2 regions of the Thalassotalea psychrophila genome follow, and region 2 is predicted to be linked to the other one. Evidence: predicted binding sites of a transcription regulator. Region 2 holds the regulator's gene; the other holds the start of a gene.
The links. The regulator FNR, encoded in region 2, switches genes on or off when oxygen is low (the NO sensors DNR and NnrR bind a similar motif). The targets are predictions, from matches to a motif close to TTGATCTAGATCAA.

Region 1: a site for FNR is predicted at 2,094-2,107, ahead of RGQ13_RS01215 (bacteriohemerythrin). Genes of this name have one in related genera too.

What each region holds. Positions count from the first base shown of each region.
Region 1 covers NZ_CP134145.1:264,883-268,316, forward strand. The annotation lists gene RGQ13_RS01205 (nitric oxide reductase activation protein NorD) at 1-1,082, shown strand, start outside; gene RGQ13_RS01210 (DnrP protein) at 1,092-1,286, shown strand; gene RGQ13_RS01215 (bacteriohemerythrin) at 1,410-1,976, opposite strand; gene RGQ13_RS01220 (cytochrome D1 domain-containing protein) at 2,329-3,434, shown strand, end outside.
Region 2 covers NZ_CP134145.1:2,233,995-2,237,428, forward strand. The annotation lists gene uspE (universal stress protein UspE) at 1-914, opposite strand, end outside; gene fnr (fumarate/nitrate reduction transcriptional regulator Fnr) at 1,078-1,800, opposite strand; gene RGQ13_RS09065 (sulfite exporter TauE/SafE family protein) at 1,843-2,511, opposite strand; gene ccoS (cbb3-type cytochrome oxidase assembly protein CcoS) at 2,518-2,721, opposite strand; gene RGQ13_RS09075 (heavy metal translocating P-type ATPase) at 2,729-3,434, opposite strand, start outside.

The DNA.
Region 1 (3,434 bases), 2.0 Mb from region 2:
TTCGCCTGGAAAGTTTATTTTCCTGGAGCGAATTTGCCAATATGGATCGTGGTAGTGATGACAGCGAAGATGAAGATGGTGAAAGAGTTGCCGAAGATTTAGATAAAATTACGTTATCTAAGCAGCAAGACCAAAAGAGTGCCAATATTAAACTGGACTTAGATTTACCGTCTAGCTCAGAGGATGATTTACCGTTAGGTGAAGGAATTAAATTACCTGAATGGGATTATCGTAAACAGCAATTAATTGATGATCGTTGTTTATTGCAACCTATGTTGCCAAAAGATTCTGTCGCTAAACCACTACCAGTGCACTTACAAAAAACAGCAAAAAATATACAAGCTCAGTTTGAGCAATTACAAACTATGCGCTACTGGTTAAAAGGTCAACCACAAGGTGAAGAGCTAGACTTAAATGCCTGGCTTGATTTTCATGTTGAACGTCAAATTTCACCTACAGCAGAAAAAGGCCTTTATCAAAGTTTTCGTGGCAACAATAGAGACTTGTCATGCTTACTACTTGCTGATTTATCAATGTCTACAGACTCATATATTGATAACGATATGCGAGTGATTGATGTAGTGCGTGACAGTATGTTGTTATTTGGTGAAGCACTAAATGTTGTTGGTGATAACTTTGCTATGTATGGCTTTTCATCAGTAAAGCGCTCTCATGTACGTTTTAGTTTAATTAAAAATTTTAAAGAGCCATACAACGATAATATTCGCGGAAGAATACAGGCCATTCGCCCAGGATTTTATACCCGAATGGGTGCTGCAATTAGGCAAGCAACTAAGGTATTAGTTGAACAAAAATCGTCACAAAAATTATTATTGATTTTAACTGATGGTAAGCCTAATGATATTGACCATTATGAGGGCCGGTTTGGTATTGAGGATACTAAGCAGGCAATTATCGAAGCGAAACAAGCGGGTTTAAAACCATTTTGTATTACGGTAGATCAAGAAGCGGAAGAATATTTACCTTATATCTTTGGGCGCTACAGTTATACAGTTATGCACAGCCCTGCCGAGCTACCTGTTTGTCTACCACAAATTTATCATCGTTTAACCGCGAACTAGGAATTGTCTATGAGTAATAATCAAATCCCTTGTTTGTACTGTCAAACAATGAATCAAGATGATAATGAGAGTTGTAGTAACTGTGGCATGCCAATCGCAGAATTTCACCCTGAAGATAGAAAGCGAGGGGTAAAATTTTTTGGTAAAGCTTTTTGGTTAATAGCCATTTTTTGTATCATTATGGTTTTTTACTTGCCTAGATAATTCGATTCAACTTAACTAAACAAAAGCCCGTAACAAGTAATGATTGTTACGGGCTTTTTGGTGCGAGGCAGTATTTATCCTCCCGAACCACGATCGCAAGGGAGGGTTATTGCAGCACAATTATTAACTAATACCATTTCTATTTAAATGTTCAGTGTATTGTTTATCAGTACCGTTAATATGGTTAATTAACCAACCACTTAAAAATTCACTCACTTCTTGAAACGCATCATGCCCAACGTCTTCATATTTTTTCTCTATTTGTTTAATTTTATCTATCATGATTTGATGCTGCTGTTTGTGTTCAACTAAATCAGGATAATTACTATCAGCCATCATTTGTTCTTCACGAGTAAAGTGATATTCAGTATATGCGATTAAATCTTTCAAACTTTGGTGCTCAAATGCATGGCCCATATCGTAATCATATGCGGTATTAAATTGGTTCAGTAACGTGATTAGCTTTTGATGGTCAAGATCTAAAGATTTAACTCCCACAGTATATTCGGCTTTCCATTTTATAATTTTGTTTTGTTTATTTTTGTTATAAATCCAAGGAATAATTATTAATAAGGCAACTAACAACCAAGATATTTTATTATCAAAGCCAATTAAAAAGCCAAGAAAAATGCTCACTGTGATCAGCCCTATTAAGGCGGCGTATATTAATGCTTTGTATCGATTAGTCATGTTCATACCCATAAAATAAATAAGGTTAAATTAGGTTTGTGGTTTCACCCATCTTAAAACAAAAAACACAGGTTTATTAACAAAATAGAGCAAATTAACTCAAAACATTAACAAAGTTTGATCTAGGTTAAATAATCTCTTTCTCTATTGGAGGATAGTTATTTGCAGAAGGTGGAAACGTATAAAGTAGTTAAGTTAGCTTCTATATTAAGTTGTTTTTGTGTTCCAAATTATTGGGATTATGCAATCTTTTTAAAGTGATTCTCGACTATTTAAAAAGTAAATTTAATCAATATTAATTTTATTCTCTGCCTTAACCATTTTTTTTTAAATAACCTCGGGAGAGAGATCAATGAAAGCAATAAAATATGGAGTTTCAGTACTCAGTGTTGCTGTTGGACTGGCTGTTAGTGGCCTAAGTTTTGCCGTTTCTGCGGAAGAACCTACATTATCAGAAGCTGATTTTGAAAAAGCACAATTACAATATTTCCAGCGTTGTGCTGGTTGTCATGGTGTACTACGTAAAGGCGCTACAGGTAAAAATTTAGAACCTGAAAACACCTTAAAAAAAGGTCAAAAGCGCTTAGAGAAAATTATTGCGCTAGGTACTGAAGGCGGAATGAATAACTTTGATGATTTGTTTTCAAAGCAAGAGATTTCAAACTTAGCAACCTTTATTCAAATGACTCCACCAGTACCACCTGAAATGTCTTTAGAGCAAATGCGCTCTCATACTAAAGAGTATGTTGCTCCAAAAGATTACCCGGCAAAACCAATGCATGGTCGTAACTGGAAAAACTTCTTTGTTGTTATCGAACGTGATGCAGGTAAAGCGGCAATCATTGACGGTGATACTAAAGAAATCGTTACTCACATCGATACTGGTTACGCTGTACATGTAATCAAAGGTACTGAGCACCACGCAATAGATCATGCTGAAGATGTGGGTCGTTTCTGGTACACCATTGGTCGTGACGGTAAAGTGAACAAAATCGATTTATGGCAAACACCTGATAAAATGTTAGTTGCAGAAACTAAAATGGCATATGACGCACGTGATATCGCTGTTTCTGGTGACGGAAAATACGTTATTGCTGGTGGTTACTGGCCTGCACATTTCGTAATCATGGATGCTGTAACATTAAACCCTCTAAAAGTTGTGTCAACTCGTGGCTATAACACTAAAGGTGAGTTTATCAACGAAGCTCGCGTAGCAGCTATCTACACTATCCCTACTCAATCTGCATTTATGGTTGCTGTAAAAGAAACCGGGCAAATGTGGCAAGTTGATTATAAAGACCTAGATAACTTAACGGTTACTATGGTGAGCTCTGCTGAATTCTTACATGATGGTTTCTTTGACCCGTCAGGTCGTTATTTCCAAATCGCAGCGAACGCGTCAAATAAAATGGTTGTAGTTGATACTAAAGAACGTAAGTTAGAATCAATGATTGAAGT
Region 2 (3,434 bases):
AGGAAAGGCGATTGGTAGCCGTCAGGCTTTAATGCCAATAAATCACAGTTGAGCCTGTCTATTACATGTTCTGCTGTATTACCAATAAGTACAGCAGACAGACCTGTACGGCCAATTGTGCCTAAAATCACTAATTCAGCATCTATTTGTTTAGCGACCTTTTCAATAACATCTTCTGGTAGACCTTCTTCAACGTGTAAATACTGCTCGGCCATGTCAAATTTGTCACCATGTGCTTTCATTACATCCACATGGTGCTGTTTCATTGCATCATTATATTCATTGGCATCAAACTCTGGAATTTCTATAGCAATGTTTATTGGTGTACCTGGATATGAATTAACAAAATGCACATCCGCATTTATCAGTTCAGCTAGATTGATTGCTTCTTCAGAAATTTTGTTATTCAACGATTGATGCTCTTCTTCTTCGCTGCCAGCATTCACAGCAGCTAAGATGTGGCCGTTATCAGGCCATGTATGTTCTTTTACTAACAGCAATGGTACCCAACACTTACGAATAAGATGCCAGTCGGTAGGAGTAAATATTACTGATTGTAAGGTAGGGTGTGCGTGTGTGCTTTTAATGACAACATCAAAATTATTATCTCTTACTTCAGCTAAAATAGCTTCAAAAGGTCGATTATGCCAAATAACCTTCGTTTGAATATCACAATCAAAATCTTCAATTAAATCAGTTAACCAATTTTCTCTACCTTTAACCACAGTTTCACGCATAGCTTCACGTTCTTCACCAGATAGCATTGTAGTCATTTCATAGGAAAAATCATAAATAGATAAAAAGGCGGTGACTTTAGCTCCGGAATGTTTAGCTAAGGTACATGCCCTTGCTAATGCTTTTTGTTCTTCCGTTGTAGGGTCAATAACGACTAATATATTCTGATAACTTTCCATACGTTCACCAATATAAAAATAATTAAGCTGATATAAGCTTAATATGATCTGGCGATTGTTACAAATATGTTATTAAAATTTATTGGAAGTTTATTAATACGTTGATTTAAATCAAAAAATCTATTTGGTATAAATCAACGCATAAATAGGTAGGTAGATGGGATTACTTGGTATAACCGGCCAGCTCAAATAAGCCGTCTTTATCTAGAATTGTAATGAATTTATTCTCGACCTTGATCAAGCCTTCTTTTTGAAAGCGTGTCATTAAACGAGAAATTGTTTCAATGGTTAAACCAATATAGTTACCAATTTCACTACGAGTCATTGGTAAGTTAAATTCAACTGAAGATAAATGACGATTACCTAACCTACGGCCATAGTTAGCAAGAAACGTTGCTAACTTCTCTTCAGCATTTTTTCGATTTAATAACAGCAACATTTCACTATTACATTGTATTTCATTACTCATTAAGCTCATCATCTGAGCTTTAAGTTTAGGGATTTTGCTTGATAGAGTATCAAGTACTTCAAAAGGTATTTCACATACCATTGATGTTTCTAATGCTTTAGCAAAGCTAGGATGGCTCTTCAGTGAAAGGGCGTCAAATCCCATTAAATCACCGGCTAAATGAAAACCAGTAATTTGCTCTTCACCTTGCTCAGAAATAATAAATGTTTTAAACGTACCTGATCTAATTGCATAAAGGGTTTGCAATTGTTCGCCCGCTTTAAAGATTTGGGTGTTTTTTTGAATTGGTTTTTTGCGTTGAATAATATCATCAAGTAAGTTCAACTCTGTTTCATTTAAACTAAATGGTAAACAAAGTTCACTGATACTACAGTTCTGACATTTAATGTTATTTGCAATAGGTATTATTTGCGGCATATTTCTTTACAATCTACTTCCAATGTTAATAGCGGAAGGGTACTAGAATATTTGTTCTAGAGCAATAAATAACGAGTATGAACCGTAAAAAATAAGTAAAATAGCTGTTAATTTACGAATTTGATCAGAGCGTAACATTTGGGTTACAAATTTGAAGCCAGATGCCAAAGTAAGCAAAGCAGGTAATGTACCTAAGCCAAAAGCTAACATGATTAATGCACCGTTGTACCAAGAAGCGCTAGCGATAGACCAAGTTAGCGTTGAGTAAACTAATCCACACGGTAACCATCCCCATACCATCCCCAAAAATAATGACTGTTTTACATTAGTTACCGGTATAAACTTTTTGCTTAGTGGCTGTAAATATTTCCATAGAACTTTACCTATATTTTCAACCTTTGCTAATGCAAATGACCATTTAGCAATATAAAGCCCTAAAAATATCACAAATAATGCGGCTATAACCTTTAACCATAATATAGGAAAACCAAGTGATTTAGCCGCTAACGAACCCGTAAAACCAGCAATAGCACCAGCAACTGCATAAGAGAATATACGGCCAAAGTTGTACGCTAAAATAAGGGGGATATTGGCTTTAGATTTGTCTGCGATTGATGCAGTAAGCATTGTCGTAATGCCTCCACACATGGCAACGCAATGGCCTGCGCCGGCAATGCCAATGAAAAATGCGGATAAAAAATCTAATTCCATAGAATGTTAATGATCAACTTTGTTTGATTTATCATCATTAGGTGATGAGGGTTTACTTTGTTCGATATTTGCATCATCGTCAAACAAAATACTCATCCCTTGCTTTTCTAAATCGTCAAATTGTTCTGTTTTAACTGCCCAAAAAAATAGATAAATTGCAATAGCCGTAAAAATGATAGCAATAGGAATAAGGATATAAATAACGCTCATGGTATATCTACTTTAATAATCTTAATGAATTGGTCACAACAATAATTGAACTTGCTGACATGCCTAATACTGCCATATATGGGGTAATAAAACCACAAACAGCAAGTGGTAAAATAATGGCGTTGTAAGCCAATGCCCAGGCAAAATTTTGTTTTACGATATTAGAGGTTTTCTTCGCTATTTGTTTAAGCCTTAATAGACTTGATAAATGATTGTTTAACAATATGACGTCAGCACCACTTTTAGCTATTTCAGTGCCGCTACCCATTGCAATTGACACATGTGCTTGCGCAAACACCGGCGAATCGTTTACTCCATCGCCAACCATAGCAACGGTTTTTCCTGATTTTTGCCTATCAGCTAGTATCTGTAGTTTGTCATTTGCGCTGCAAGTATCAAAGGTATGATCAAGGCTTACTTGTTGGTTAAAGTTTTTAACTCCGGCTTTGTTATCGCCACTGATCAGCAAGGTCTCAATTTTTGCTAAGCGCATGCTGTTGATTACAGATTTAGTATTATCACGTAAAGTATCTTCCATATAAAACGAAGCCACAAGAATATTGTCTACAGTTAGTAAGCATTGCGCTTTATGATGATGCTCGGCTATTTGGGTGAATTCTTTAACCCAGCTCACTTTACCTATGCATATTTGATGGCCATCTTTGTTGCCTTTAACACCACAGCCAGGTACAACTTCCACATCTTCTACATTG